4 regions of the Ruegeria sp. BC2 genome follow, and region 3 is predicted to be linked to each of the others. Evidence: riboswitches for the same ligand, from Rfam matches in the RefSeq annotation. Region 3 holds a riboswitch; each other region holds the start of a gene.
What was found. A riboswitch is a leader RNA that binds a small molecule or an ion and turns the genes downstream of it on or off. The one in region 3 is predicted to bind cobalamin.

Region 1 (3,591 bases), on a different contig from region 3:
ATTTTGGTGCTGAATGGACCGCCTGCCCAATCCGGCCTGGCTGCGCAGCTTCGAAGCCGCCGCCCGCCATCTGAATTTCACCACCGCCGCGCAGGAACTGGGCCTGACCCAGACGGCGGTGTCGCTGCATATCCGCTCGCTCGAGGCGGACCTTGGGCAGCCGCTTTTTGCCCGCAACGCCCGACACCTGTCGCTGACCGAGCTGGGCCAGTCCTATGCGCTGACCGTGCGCCGGGCGCTGTCGGATATTGCGCTGTCCACCAACAGCTTGTTCGGCCCCGCCTCGCGGCAGGCGCTGACCATCCGGGCGGCGATATCGACGATGACCTACTGGATCGCGGCCGAGCTGCCCGCGTTCAGCGCCCAGCACCCCGAGATCCCGGTGCGGCTGGTGTCACATATCTGGAACGACTCGGCCGCGCCTGCGGATGTGGACGTGGAAATCCGGCTGGGCTATGGCGACTGGCCCGGAGTTGCGGCCGAACAGCTGTGCTCGGAACGGCTGGTGCCCGTCTGCCGGGCGCAGGACCCGGCGCCAGACCTGCAAAACGGCCCGTTGATTCACATTCTGGGGTATGAGGACAACTGGGCGCGGTACTTCGAGGCCACGGGCACCGACCTGCCCGACCGCCCCGCGCGTAATTCGGCGGATACGACCGTCACGGCGCTGCAACTGGTGATGGCCGGCGCTGGCTATGCCACCGTTCTGGAGCGGTTCGCGCGCAACGCCATCGCCCAGGGCGCGCCGATCCGGGTTGCGGGGCCGGCGATTCCCTTTGCCCAGTCGCATTATCTGATCCGCAGCGTCAGCGCGGCGCCTCCGTCCATCCCTGCCCAGTTGTTCCTGGCCTGGCTGCGCGACCGGCTGGACGGCGATGCCGCGGATTGATCCCGGCAAGTCGCTTTTTCGATCCGACGCGAGGCACTTGGCCCCGCGCGCTTGACAACCCCCCTGCCCGTGCCGCATGTCGCTTGCGTTGGTGTCTGTGCAAGCAGATGAAAAGGGAATGCGTCAGCGGTTTTCCGTCAAACGCAGCCGCCCCCGCGACCGTGACCGGAGAGGGTGCCCAAATGCCACTGGCCGCTGGCCGGGAAGGCGGGACATCCGACAGAGCGCCGCTCTGACATCCGCAAGCCGGGAGACCTGCCAACGCCCGAAGACAAACCGGACGGGGTGTTCCGGTGTCGGGCCCATGTCCGCAACGTGGCCCGCGCATACCCCGTCCCCCGACAACCGAGTGAGGGGGGATGAGAGACGTGACCGAGACCACACCAGTCGAGCTGCTGGTCTGCACCACTTGCCGACGCGGGCTGCCCATCGAGGATGACGCCCAGCGCCCCGGCACGCTGCTGCACAAGGCACTGGCAGCCGCCGACCTGCCCGCGGGCATCACCCTGAAGCCGGTCGAATGCCTGTCGAACTGCGATCAGGGCTGCTCGATCGTTCTGCGCGGCGGGCCGTCGCGCTGGACCTTCGTCTATGAGAACCTGAACGAATCCGACCATGTCGAGATCATCGTCGAAGGCGCCACCAAATATCTGGCCGCCGATGATGGCCTTGTGAAATGGCGCGACCGCCCTGAACATTTCCGCAAGAACTGCGCCGCCCGCATTCCCCCGATTGGAGCCTGAGCATGAGCACCCTCGAAAAACTTCCCGTCACCGTCATCACCGGCTTTCTCGGCTCGGGCAAGACCACGCTGATCCGCCATCTGATGCAAAACCCGCAGGGCAAGCGGCTGGCCGTGGTGGTCAACGAATTCGGCGACGTGGGCGTCGATGGCGAAATCCTGAAAAGCTGCGCGATCCCCGACTGCCCGGCGGAAAACATCATGGAATTGGCCAATGGCTGCATCTGCTGCACCGTGGCCGATGACTTCATCCCCACGATCGAGGCGCTGATGGCGCTCGACCCGCGCCCCGATCACATCCTGATCGAAACCAGCGGTCTGGCCCTGCCGAAACCGCTGCTCAAGGCGTTCGACTGGCCCGACATCCGCTCCAAGATCACCGTGGACGGCGTGATCGCTCTGGCCGATGCCGAGGCCGTGGCCGCAGGCCGCTTCGCCCCGAATGTCGTGGCGGTGGATGCCCAGCGCATGGCCGATGACTCGATCGACCACGAAACGCCCCTGTCCGAGGTGTTCGAGGATCAGATCTCGTGCGCCGACATCATCCTGCTGACCAAGCCTGACCTGGCCGGCCCCGAAGGCGTGGCCAAGGCGCGCGAGATCATCGCCGCCGAGGCGCCCCGCCCCCTGCCCGTGGTCGAAGTGGCCGAGGGTGCGGTGGACGTGCGCGTGGTGCTGGGGCTGGAGGCCGCAGCCGAAGACGACATGGACGCCCGCCCCTCGCATCACGATGGCCATGACGACCACGAACATGACGATTTCGAAAGCATTGTGGTCGAGCTGCCAGAACAGACCGACCCGGCGCAGCTGGTCGCCAATATCGAGCGTCTGGCGAACGAGCTGAACATCCTGCGGGTCAAGGGCTATGCCGCCGTTCAGGGCAAGCCGATGCGCCTGCTGGTCCAGGCGGTCGGCGCGCGGGTGCGGCACCAGTATGACCGCCCGTGGAAACCCGAGGAAGAGCGCCGCTCGCGCCTTGTGGTCATCGCCGAGCATGACGACATCGACGCCGACGCTATCCGCGGCATCCTGACGGGCGTCACCGAGGCCGCCGAGTAAGCACCGATGCACGTCGTCTTCCGCGAAAGCCACGGGCTCGAAGAAACCGAGACCCCGACCGATCTGGGCCAGAGCCCGGCGGATCTGGTGGTGCTGTCCTTTTCGGACAGCGACCTGGGGGCTTTCGCGGCCGGCTGGCATCGCGGCGGCGGGCCCGAGGGGCGGATGCCCTCGTTGCGGCTGGCCAACCTGACGGCGCTGAAGCACCCATTGTCGGTCGATACCTATGTTGAGCAGACGCTGGAGGGCGCCAAGGGCATCCTGATCCGGCTGATCGGCGGAGTGCCCTATTGGTCCTACGGGTTGCAGCAGGTGCTGGCGCTGGCGCAGGCCAAGGGCATCGCGCTGGCGGTGCTGCCCGCCGACGGGCGCGAGGATACGCGGCTGGACGACTATTCCACCCTGCCGGTCTCGACCCTGCGGCGGCTGGCGCATCTGTGCGACACCGGCGGCGAGGTGGCCGCGCAGGCGGCGCTGGCGCAGATGGCGCTGGCGGCGGGACTCTATGCCGGGCCGGTGATGGGGGCCAAGACTCTGCCCGACTGCGGCGCGTGGTGCCCGGATCGCGGCGTGATTGCGCCCGAGGACGCATTCGCGGGCGAAGGCCGGCGCATCATCGTGACGTTCTACCGCGCCTACCTGACCGCGGCCGATACCGCGCCGGTCGCGGCCCTGATCCGAGAAATCCGCGCGCGGGGTCATCAGGCGGTAGGGCTGTTCGCGCCCTCGCTCAAGGCGCCTGCGGCGGCGGAATGGCTGGCCGAGATTATCCCCGAGATGACGCCCTCGGCGATCATCAATGCCACCTCGTTTTCGGGCAAGGGTGCGTCGGGCACATCGCCCTTGGACGTGGCGGGCGTGCCGGTATTTCAGGTCGCGCTGGCCACTTCGCGCCGCAAGG
Region 2 (3,591 bases), on a different contig from region 3:
AGGCGGGCCGGTCCGTGATTCTGAAGACCGGGCCACGCGCTGCGAACTACCTGCACGAGCTCGACCACTTTGCAGCCACCACCGACGGGCAGGACGCGCGCGGGTTTCTTCGGGTACGCCTGTCTTTGTGACGGGTTGCCAAGCGGCTGCGTGATGCCTATATCGGCGGTCGAGAGGTTGGCGCGGGCAAGCGCCTCGCCAACCTGGTCAGGTCCGGAAGGAAGCAGCCACAACGAGCCCCGCTTGGGTCGATGTCCAACCTCTCACTTGACGCCGCTCCGCGTATTCGGCCGGGTCAATCAAACCTCTGCATTTCGTCGTTGTTCCTGAAAACCGCGCTTGCGGGCGGGTCAGGCGATCAATCGCGGCCAAACGGCACTGCTGCGCCGGGCGAAGGCGCCGATATGACCGATTTCGGACAGTCCGAAATCCTTGGGCTCCAACAAGTGCCGACGGGCGGTCGGACCATAGAGCTCAGCCAGCCGCCAGACGGCGGGCGGTGGCACTGTCTGGTCATCCTCGAACGCAATGATATCCGCCGTGGCGTTCGCCCGGCTCCAATCCGCCTGGGGAAGCGTGTCACCAAGTTCGGGCAGATAGCTGGTGGGCGATGTACACCACTTGCGCCATTGCCAATAGACGCCCGCCGGCAAGTCGGCTCCGAATCCCAGAAGTTTCCCCGGCAGGTACCCCAGAAGACGCACCAGAGGTGGCACATGGCCATACCAGAACAAAGTCGCCAAGCCCTTGTAGGGCCACGGGTGATCGGCCACCGTCACCAAACCTGCGCACACACAGATCATCCGGTCGATCTGTTCGATTTCCGGTTGCAGCGGACCCAGCATTCCACCGACCGAATGCCCGATCACCCACAGTTTTGCCTGCGGGTAGCGACGGCGCATCTCGGCACGCGCTGCGGGCATGTCGATCAGCGCCCAGTCCGCCATCGTGGCCTTCGAGTCCTTCAGCCGCCCGATCAGCGAATGCTCGAAATCCCGGTAATCATATGTCAGGCAAGCCATACCGCGCTCGGCGGCCAGCCAGCGAGCAAAGTGCTGATAGTAGTCACGTGGCACTCCTGTTGCGCCGTTGAGCACAACAACGGTTTGCGGCTCGACCGCCGGAGTGTAAAGCCGCGCCGCCAGCTGGGTCTGGCCCGACGGAAACTGAAAGTCTTCCACGTCAACCGCGTGCTGCGAATCCAACATCTTTGCCTCCAAACACTCTGGACCGATCGGTCTAATACTTTGTGTCTGGACCAATTGGTCTAGGCCTGTCAATATTTGGCCTGCATGACCCAACGTCCACCAAACACCAAAGATCGCCTGATTGTGACTGCCGCCCAACTGTTCCAGCGCTCGGGCTATAACGGTGTCGGTCTGGCGGAATTGCTGGCCGAAGCGCAGGCCCCCAAGGGTTCGCTTTATCACCATTTTCCAAAGGGCAAGCCGGATTTGGCCCTGGCGGCGGCCAGTTGGGCTTCGGACGGGATGTTGAGCATGATTGCTGCGGCATTCAACGACGCCGCGGATTTTCGCGACGGGGTCATCACCCTGTGCCACAAGATCGCGAAGCTGTTCGACACCTCGGCCCAATGGGAGACCTGCCCCATCGCCGCCACCCTTTTCGAAAGTCCCGACAACCGCGCGTTTCGGGAACATGCCGACCGTCTGTATGAAAGCTGGATCGTCGAAGTTCGAAATCACGCCGCGCGGTTCGGAGTTTCCGACCCTGAAAATGCTGCGGACACCCTGTTCATCGTAATGCAGGGCGGCTGGCAATTGGCCCGTGCCCGCAGGGATTCGAATGTGCTGCGCAGACTGCCTGATCTGTTCCCTTGGGACTCACTCCGGCAACCGGGCTGAAACCGTCTTGACTCGATCCCGGATACACCGCTAGCGATGAGGGGATGGTTCCCGTGCCGTTTCGGTCCGGGATGAAAAGGGAACACGGTGCGGTCCAACCCGGAACTCCGGAGCGGACCAAGGCCGCGACTGCCCCCGCAACTGTAGGCGGAGAGCGATGCCGAAATACCACTGACCGCAAGGTTGGGAAGGTCGGCAAAGCAAAGACCCGCAAGTCAGGAGACCTGCCATCAAACGTGAAACCGAAACTCGGACGGGGTGTCCGGGCAGGGTCTGGCCTTGAAACCGGCGTCTGTCCAAATCCACCCCGCCCAGCGCGCGGAGGGCGCAACATGATTTGGAAGACCGACACCCATGAATTCGCGGCAACCATCTGCCAGCGCACCGGAAAGACCTGCCCGGCACTGGCGCGCATGGCACGGGCCATCGCGCAGGCAATGGCGACGGCGCAGGCCGCGACATCCCCCGACTTCCAAGTGGAAGGCAGCGGCGAACTGGCCCACTGCGAACATGGCTGCACGGCGCGGTTCGATGCACGTTCCGAACGGATCCGCGTGTATTGCGGAGCGGCCGCCGACACCCCGTCCGACTGTCTTGAAACCTATGCCGACATGCTGTTTGACGACCAGAGCGACGCCCTGCCCGCGCAGGTCATCAGTGATCGACCCTGTGCGATGCTGCAGGCTACGGCGATCATGCCCGTGGTCAGGGCCGAGCGCGAGTTCCGCGCAACCGCCTGAAGGTCAGGTCGCCAGAGCCTCGCGCGCCGGGGCGGCGGCCCAATCCATCTGAGCATCGGTTTCGACCGCGCAGGGGCGTACGGCCCGCAGGCGTTTCAGAGCCTGTTCCGGCTGCTCGCCGCATTCGATCATCAAGCGCAGAACAACCATGCCCGACCGTCCGCAACCGCCCCGGCAGTGGACCAGTACCCGCCCGCCGCCCGACAGCGCATGGCGGGCGGCGGCGCTGACTGCGGGCCAGCGGCCGGATATCTCGGTCGACGGCGCCGAGAAGTCTGCGACCGGCAGATGTGCCCACCGACAGGCGCGCCGATGGATGTCACAACCCAATTCGCCCGCACCCACGGCAACCAGTTCGGCAAGGGTTGTCATCGAAATCACCAGCCCCGGCGCCCAAGCTGAAATCAGGTCTAGGTCTCCCTCATAGTCGCCGCCACCGCCGGGAACCGAGGTCAGGGCCAGCGTACCGCCGCCCACCTGCAATGCATGAACCACAAGATTTGTCATCAGACGTTCCCCCCGAAACTGGCTGATTGAACTTGATCCGCGCAGTATGCCTCACACCGCGCGCTCGCCAAAGCGAAAAACCTGCACCGGCGCTGTGGACGTGGGGCACCGGGAACTCTACCCTGCATTGTCAGTACGAATCCGTCAGAGCAGACATGACCACACAGTCCAGCCCCGCCTATCAGGTTCTCGCCCGAAAATACCGCCCGGAAACCTTTGCCGACCTGGTCGGTCAGGATGCTATGGTGCGCACGCTGAAAAACGCGTTCGAGGCGGACCGGATCGCGCAGGCCTTCATCATGACCGGCATCCGCGGCACCGGCAAGACGACCACGGCCCGGATCATCGCCAAGGGCATGAACTGCATCGGCCCCGACGGCAATGGCGGCCCAACGACCGAACCCTGCGGCCAGTGCGAGCATTGCGTGGCCATCATGGAAGGCCGCCATGTGGACGTGCTGGAAATGGACGCCGCCAGC
Region 3 (3,591 bases):
TCGAGCGTCTCTGGCGTCACCTCGCCACCCACTTTCATCCCGTAGTTCCAGCCCGCGAAATAGAAATCGGCATCTGCGCCGACCAGCACCTCTTTGCTGGGATACTTGGCCGACAGCTCGGGCAGTTGCTGCACTCCGGCGCGCATGTCCTCGTCCAACGTCTTCCAGCCGGAAATGCCGGTATATCCCACCATTCGGTCGGCCAGGCCCAGCACCAGCATCATTTCCGTCAGGTTCACGTCGTTCGAGATCGCCGCCTTGGGCGGTTCGTCAAAGGTGACGGTTCGATTGCAACTTTGCACGGTGGTTTCCGCGATCGCGGTATTGGCGGCCAAAGCCAAGCCCAGGACTAGGGTGGTCGGTTTCATTCCAAGCTTCCTTCTGGTTGGGGATTGGGGAGTTGATAGGTCAGGTGAGGTTTGTGACTGAGGCTGAGTTGCTCTTGCCGGGCGGTGACATCGAACGTGTCAGAGACCAGCCTGTCACTCAGCACTGTCTGGGTTGGGCCAAAGCCGCAGGGTCGACCGTTCTTCAGAATCAGAACACGGTCGCAGACATCGGCGGCCAGGTTCAGATCGTGCAGCGAGGTGACGATCGTCAGGTCGAGGTCCCGGATCAGCCGCAACACCTCTAGCTGGTTGCGGATGTCCAGGTGGTTGGTAGGCTCGTCCAGCACAAGAATCCGGGGTTCCTGGGCAAGGGCGCGCGCGACCATCACACGCTGACGCTCGCCGCCGGACAGAGTGGCCAGCCCACGGTCGGCAAACCCTTGCAGATCCATTCGGTGCAGCGCGGATTCGATGATCTGGTGGTCACGACTGCCGGGCGTGGACAGGCCCAACCGGTGCGGCACCCGCCCCAACGCCACGATGTCGCGCACGGTCAGCGCGAAATCCGAGGGCTGCTCCTGCAGCACGGCGGCAACCTGACGCGCCAGCGCCCTGGGGGCCATTCTTTTGACGGACCCGCCGTCCACCAGAATGTCGCCCGAGGACGGACGGTGATAGCCGTAGATCATCCGCAGAAGGGTTGTCTTGCCGGCACCGTTGGGCCCCACAACCCCCATGACCTGCCCGCGCATCAGCGCAAAACTGGTCTCGTGCAGCACCAACGGCGCTCGTTTTCGCGGCGCCCAGGTGACGGTATCCACCGACAGCAAAGGCGCGCTCATGAGGCGCAATCCGCATTTTCCGAAGACGCAGCCATCGCGGCTGGAATGCGGGCCAGCGTCGCGTGGCGAAGCCCGGCCGGGCGGTCGACCGAGCTGCACCATCCATCGCGCAACTGCTGGTACAGCCGGGCGAATTCCACCAATGCCCCGGTCTCTTCAGACGTCAGGCCGCCAAACAGGTAAGATGCCTTGCCCGGCGCGTGATAGGCGACGGTACAGGGTCGGGTGCACCCGGCCATGCAGGCCGCACCGGAAACGTCAAAACCTGCCAAACCGTCGTCTTCGGCCAGCGCGGCGCGCAATCGTCCGATCAGGTCAGGCCCGGGGCGTACGGCTGCGCTCTTGGGTCGGCAAGATAGGCAAACCGTGATGTGATGTGTTGATTGTCGGTTCATTTCGCCCTCCGCGAAATCGCGGGGCGGAAAGGGAACCAGTCATGTCAGCGGCGTAAGCCGAAAATGCCATCTTGGCCTCCTTCCGGGACACCCCGCCCGGGTTGAGTTGCGTTTGATGATGGCAGGTCTCCTGACTCGCGGTGTATGGCTTGCCCCGCCTTCCCAGACCTATCGGCCCAGTGGCATCCGGGGGTCGCACACCGCCTACAGTTGCGGGGGCAGTCACGGAGTTGGCGTCAGAACGGCGCCGCACCGTATTCCCTTTTACCCGACCGCCGAAACGATCGGGAACCATCAGCGCCAATCTCATCCATGAAACCGATTGCACTGTCAACGACGTTCTGGGCGGCTGCACAATGGAGGTGTCCCGGCGACCCTTCGGCACCACCTGAGCGACAGACCGGGCGGTGAATTACGTCGTTCTGACCAACTGGCTTAAGATGGCCCGGAAGGTCCCGAAACACGGCGGTGCAAGCGGGCTGACTGCCAAGCCTCCGTGAGCGGCCTCGCCTTTTCTCTTTGAATGCAGAAGCCTATCGTTGGCAAGCGTACAAAATTTACGCGCGGAAAAATCATTGATTTATCCTGTGATTGATTCAAACATACGAATTCGACACAACTTTAGCTTTACCTCCGTTGTTGTCGCTGTCGCCCGTTTCGTCGGGCCCTTCCGACTGCTGGAGTGAGTGCTGGCGGTCGGAAGGCATTTCAAAAAGATCAGCGTTGGGAGGACGCGGTGCCCGGTCTTAACGTACGAACCCTTCCTCGAAACTTCGCACCGGTTTTTGCCCATGACGTCATTGCGTCAGCACGCTTTGTTTTCGGTCCCGGGGATCGGCAGAATATCTGTCTGCCAGCCATGTCTTTGGCGGCAAAACCGGGGACCGCATAGACGTGAGCACGCAAAAAGGACCACCTATTCCACAAGTATCAACAAACCCAAAAGGAGAAGAAAGTGATTAACAAAGTCATGATGATTTCAGGCGCGACGTGTTTCGTACTGCTAGCGGCCTGTGACGACACCAGCACGTCAAGCGCACCTGCCGAACTGACACCCGCTCAACAGGCGTGTCTGCGAGACGTGGCCAAAACAACAAACAATTCGCAAGTGGTCGTGCTCTCATCCGCGTTCAGCGAGGCTGGAACACAAGTTACCGTTGGGGTTGGAGAGGATCGGGCTCCGTGGAATTGTATTGCCTACAGTGATGGCGCGACAGCTGGTATCGAGTTCCTCGGCGACGAAGGCGCGTTGTGACCGGTTTGATGCGTAGCCGAAATCGGCTGCGCAGCACTGGCTTGATACGCTGAGGTCCGGCTTGGTCTGCAGAATAACCATCATCGCGTTCGCGACCCTTTACCTGTTGGCGTTGTTTGCGTTTGTGACGGGCACTTTTGGCTGGTTTGGACAGGAACGAGACCCATTGTCCGGCGTATTCCTTTTGCCGCTGGGTCTGCCTTGGGTCCTTGCGTTGGACCTTTTCTCAGAGTCGGCCAAACCGTGGCTCGCGGCGATTGCACCGGTGCTCAACCTGTTGGCACTGGTTTTGATATGCAGATGGGCACGTGGTTTGCGCCAGGAATGAAGGCGGAACTCTTTCCCGCAAAATAGGAGGAAAACATGGGAAAAGTGATCTTGGGGCTTGTGATCGGGCTCATCCTCGGTGTGGTTGGAGCGATGACCTTGGGCGGCGGGGCCGCGATGGGTGTCGGCGTTGCGACAGGCTTGTCCGCCGGTGTGTGCACCACATTGAAGGGAGCTCAGGCCGAGAACCTGATCACCGCCGAGCAAGCAGATCAGATCCTCAATCGCGTGAACTCCGAGATGGCATCATTGCAAGGAATTGAAACGACGGACGAGATCGTCGGCAGCGCACAGGCATGCGATGAATTTCTGGCAAAGTTGCGGGAAGCGAAGTGAGGTTTCTGCTCACCGGAAACACAACATTTACGATAGACCGACAGAGGACCTGCTTATGAAACGCAGTTTTTGGAATCTTTTAACACCCGCACTTGCGATCAGCGGAA
Region 4 (3,591 bases), on a different contig from region 3:
ACCGGCTGCAAAAGGCCGACGCGGTACTGTTCGACGATCTCAGCAGCGGGCCGATCCTGAGCCATGCGCGCAAGGAGGCCGACCTTGTGGGCGTGGGCAAGCGCGCCGGGCGGCCCTCGCCCAAGCAGGACCATGTCAGCCGCCTGCTGGTCGAGTACGCCCAGACCGGCCAGCGGATCGTGCGGCTGAAATCGGGCGATGGCGGCCTGTTCGGACGGCTAGAGGAGGAGCTGGTGGCCCTGCGCGCTGCCAGGATCGCGTACGAGATCATTCCGGGTATCCCCTCGGCCATTGCGGCGGCTGCGGCTGCGGGCATCCCGCTGACCCGGCGCCTGACTGCGCGGCGGGTGCAATTCGTCACCGGCCACGATGTCAGCGGCAAGCTGCCCGAGGATCTGAACCTGCCCGCGCTGGCCGACCCGGGTGCGACGACGGTGGTGTTCATGGGCAAGCGCACCTTTCCCCTGCTGGCGCAGGCGCTGCACGCGCATGGGCTGCCGCTGGACACCCCAGCGCTGATGGCCGAGTCGGTCTCGACGCCTGAGCAATCGCTGCACCGGTCCACCGTCGGCGCCCTGGCCGAGCGCCTGGGCTCCGAGGTCGGCACTGCACCTGCGCTGATCCTTTATGGTCCGCTGGCGGAGTTCGACGATGATTGATCTGGTCTTGATCGGGATCGGCACCGGCAACCCGGACCACGTGACCTTTCAGGGCGCGCAGGCGATCCGCGCGGCCGATCTGATCCTGATCCCCCGCAAGGGCGCCAACAAGGCCGATCTGGCCGGCGTGCGCGAGGAAATCATCCGCAAGGTCACTGACACACCGCCCCAAATCGCCTATTTCGACATTCCCGAACGCCGGTCGCAGGATGCTTATCTGCGCGGCGTGGATGAATGGCACGACGCGATCGCCCTGCGCTGGGAGGAGGCAATGGCCCGGCACCCCGAGGCGCGCACCGTCGCCCTGCTGATCTGGGGCGACCCGTCGCTCTACGACAGCTCGCTGCGAATCGCGGCGCGGCTGGACCCGCAGCCGAACACCAAGGTGATTCCCGGCATCACGGCGCTGCAGGCGCTGACGGCGGCCCATGCCATGCCGATCAACGAGATCGGCGCGCCTTATCTGGTGACCACCGGCCGGCGTATCCGCGACGAGGGCTGGCCCAGCGACGCCGATACGGTTGCGGTGATGCTGGATGGCGAATGTTCGTTCCAGACGCTGGACATGGCCGATTTTGACATCTGGTGGGGGGCTTACGTGGGTATGCCCGAGCAGATCCTGATCAAAGGTCCGCTGGCCGATGTGGCCGATGAGATCCTGCGCACCCGCACCGAGGCCCGCGCCTGGCACGGGTGGATCATGGATATCTATGTTCTGAAAAAGCGCGGGAATTGACGCGAAAGGTCGCAAATGGCGATTGCGCCACAGCGGCATTCACGTCTAAATGGACGGGTCTGGTCCTGCCGGAGACATCCGGATGCTAAGAGGGAATTTGGTGCGGCCTGCGCGCAGGTCAAATCCAAAGCCGCCCCCGCGACTGTAAGCGGTGAGCCCTGTTCAACCAGCCACTCCCGATCCGTTCGGGGGGAAGGCGAACAAAGGCGCTGACCCGCAAGCCAGGAGACCTGCCAGGCGCACAATGAAACACCGGCCGTCGGGTGCGGCGGCACAGGAGGACAGAAAATGACGACACAAACGCAAACCGCATCAACGGCACGCGCTGGCATTCTTTCGGCAGTGTTCGCGGCGGCCCTGGGCCTGGGGATCATCACCCTAGCCGGTCACGTTCAGGCATCGGCGCTGCATGACGCCGCCCATGACGTGCGCCACGCAACCGGCTTCCCCTGCCACTAAACCAATGTTCAGTCGCATTCTGACCAGCGCGTTGTTCGCTGGTGCTGCAGCCGGGTTGATCGTCGCCCTGCTGCAGTTGGTATTCGTGCAACCCGTGTTGCTGCATGCTGAACTCTATGAATCCGGAGAGCTGGTGCATTTCGGAGCCGAAGCCGTCTCGGCCCATCCCGAACTGCCGGGCATGTTCTCGGACCTGACCCGCGACGGGTTGAGCGTGGTGTTCACCATGCTGACCTATACCGGCTATGCGCTGGTTCTGGTCGCCCTGATGTCGCTGGCCGAGGCGCAAGGCCACCCGGTTGACGGGCGCACGGGCGTGCTATGGGGGCTTGCCGGTTTCATCGCCTTTCACCTGGCGCCGGGCTTCACCCTGGCCCCCGAGGTTCCGGGTGTTGCCGCAGCCGATGTGTTCGCGCGGCAGATCTGGTGGTGGGCAACCGTCGCGGCTGCTGGTGTGGCCATGTGGCTGATCGCCTTTGGTGGCAACATCGTCAGCTATCTGGTTGCGGCCGTGCTGTTGATGGCCCCGCACCTGATCGGCGCGCCGGAACCCGACGTGTTCACCGGGCCGGTTCCGACCGAGATCGGGGCCCTGTTCGCAGCACGCGCCTTTGGCGTCGGCCTTGTGGCCTGGGTGCTGCTGGGTTCGTTTGCCGGGTATTTCTGGCAAAGCGAGGGCAAGCGCGTCGAAGCCGCGGCCTGATCCCCGAAATCCCACGACCCGCCGGCGCCCAACCGGCGGGTCATTTGCTTTTCAAGGAAACATGATGACACGCTCGCTTGCTCTTTTCGCGATCGGTCTGGTCTTTGGTGGGGGTGCCGGGTTCGTGCTGGCCGCGGCCAACGGCGTCACCTTCGATGGCCACGACCATTCCGACCCCGCCCAACATGGCGGCCATCACGCCGAGGCCATGGCCCATGACCACAGCGCCGCCATCAACCTGCCCGCCGGACCGGACGCGCCGGGGCTGGAGATCGCCGTCTCCCCCGACCCGATGGCGGGTTGGAACCTGCATGTGATGCCAAAAAACTTCCGCTTCTCGCCGGAGAACGCCTCGCTGGACAACAAGCCCGGCGAAGGCCATGCGCATGTCTATGTAAACGGCGTCAAGCTGGCCCGGCTTTATGGCAACTGGATGCACATTTCGGACCTGCCCAAGGGCGACACTACCATCGAGGTCTCGCTGAACGCCAACAGCCACAGCCCGCTGGCCGTGGATGGGGTGCCGGTCAGCGCCTCGGTCACGGTTCAGGTGGACTGAAACGCGGGGATCCGCGCCCGCAGACACAAGCGAAGCCGCCCGCACGGCCGGGCGTCTTCGATCCAGCCATTCGGGCTGTTCAGAATGGTCCGGCAGGTCGCCGCAATGTCATCGGCATCGGCAACCGGATCGATCCCCGAAAACACGTAGGACGCCAGGCTTTCCCCCTGCATCGCCACCACGGTCGGCTCATTGCAACCGCTGAAACAGGCGTGCTCGGCGATCTCGACCTGCCCGTCCACGCCCGCAGCGCGCAGGGCGTCCGATACGGCCTGACGCTCGGCCGGCAAGTCGCGCTCGCCCGCGCAGCTGCTGCAGATCAAAACACGCATGCCACTCGCCTGCCTTTTCCGTTTCACACTGTCGCTTGTGCGGGTTTCGCACCCCCGGCGCAAGCCCGCCGCCCACGATATTGTGACTGTACGCACCCGGGAATTCGGGAAGACTTGGGCCAACCACGACCTGGAGAGCCCGT

Region 1: linked by a shared signal. The riboswitch ahead of ACR0CU_RS08565 (DUF1636 family protein) and the one ahead of ACR0CU_RS15685 (DUF1636 family protein) in region 3 are both predicted to bind cobalamin.
Region 2: linked by a shared signal. The riboswitch ahead of ACR0CU_RS10540 (hypothetical protein) and the one ahead of ACR0CU_RS15685 (DUF1636 family protein) in region 3 are both predicted to bind cobalamin.
Region 4: linked by a shared signal. The riboswitch ahead of ACR0CU_RS08635 (CbtB domain-containing protein) and the one ahead of ACR0CU_RS15685 (DUF1636 family protein) in region 3 are both predicted to bind cobalamin.

What each region holds. Positions count from the first base shown of each region.
Region 1 is NZ_JBQFUQ010000001.1:1,720,558-1,724,148, forward strand. It holds gene ACR0CU_RS08560 (LysR family transcriptional regulator) at 14-889, shown strand; cobalamin riboswitch at 962-1,166, shown strand; gene ACR0CU_RS08565 (DUF1636 family protein) at 1,249-1,632, shown strand; gene cobW (cobalamin biosynthesis protein CobW) at 1,635-2,690, shown strand; gene cobN (cobaltochelatase subunit CobN) at 2,697-3,591, shown strand, end outside.
Region 2 is NZ_JBQFUQ010000002.1:51,065-54,655, forward strand. It holds gene ACR0CU_RS10520 (bifunctional 2',3'-cyclic-nucleotide 2'-phosphodiesterase/3'-nucleotidase) at 1-131, shown strand, start outside; RNA gene ffs (signal recognition particle sRNA small type) at 171-269, shown strand; gene ACR0CU_RS10530 (alpha/beta hydrolase family protein) at 351-1,208, opposite strand; gene ACR0CU_RS10535 (TetR/AcrR family transcriptional regulator) at 1,293-1,865, shown strand; cobalamin riboswitch at 1,896-2,111, shown strand; gene ACR0CU_RS10540 (hypothetical protein) at 2,198-2,605, shown strand; gene ACR0CU_RS10545 (protein-tyrosine phosphatase family protein) at 2,609-3,112, opposite strand; gene ACR0CU_RS10550 (DNA polymerase III subunit gamma/tau) at 3,268-3,591, shown strand, end outside.
Region 3 is NZ_JBQFUQ010000004.1:133,438-137,028, reverse strand. It holds gene ACR0CU_RS15695 (ABC transporter substrate-binding protein) at 1-368, opposite strand, end outside; gene ACR0CU_RS15690 (ABC transporter ATP-binding protein) at 365-1,171, opposite strand; gene ACR0CU_RS15685 (DUF1636 family protein) at 1,168-1,566, opposite strand; cobalamin riboswitch at 1,670-1,877, opposite strand; gene ACR0CU_RS15680 (hypothetical protein) at 2,522-2,821, shown strand; gene ACR0CU_RS15675 (hypothetical protein) at 3,185-3,484, shown strand; gene ACR0CU_RS15670 (hypothetical protein) at 3,540-3,591, shown strand, end outside.
Region 4 is NZ_JBQFUQ010000001.1:1,734,226-1,737,816, forward strand. It holds gene cobA (uroporphyrinogen-III C-methyltransferase) at 1-659, shown strand, start outside; gene cobF (precorrin-6A synthase (deacetylating)) at 652-1,395, shown strand; cobalamin riboswitch at 1,439-1,647, shown strand; gene ACR0CU_RS08635 (CbtB domain-containing protein) at 1,684-1,854, shown strand; gene ACR0CU_RS08640 (CbtA family protein) at 1,859-2,557, shown strand; gene ACR0CU_RS08645 (hypothetical protein) at 2,622-3,116, shown strand; gene ACR0CU_RS08650 (DUF1636 family protein) at 3,104-3,448, opposite strand.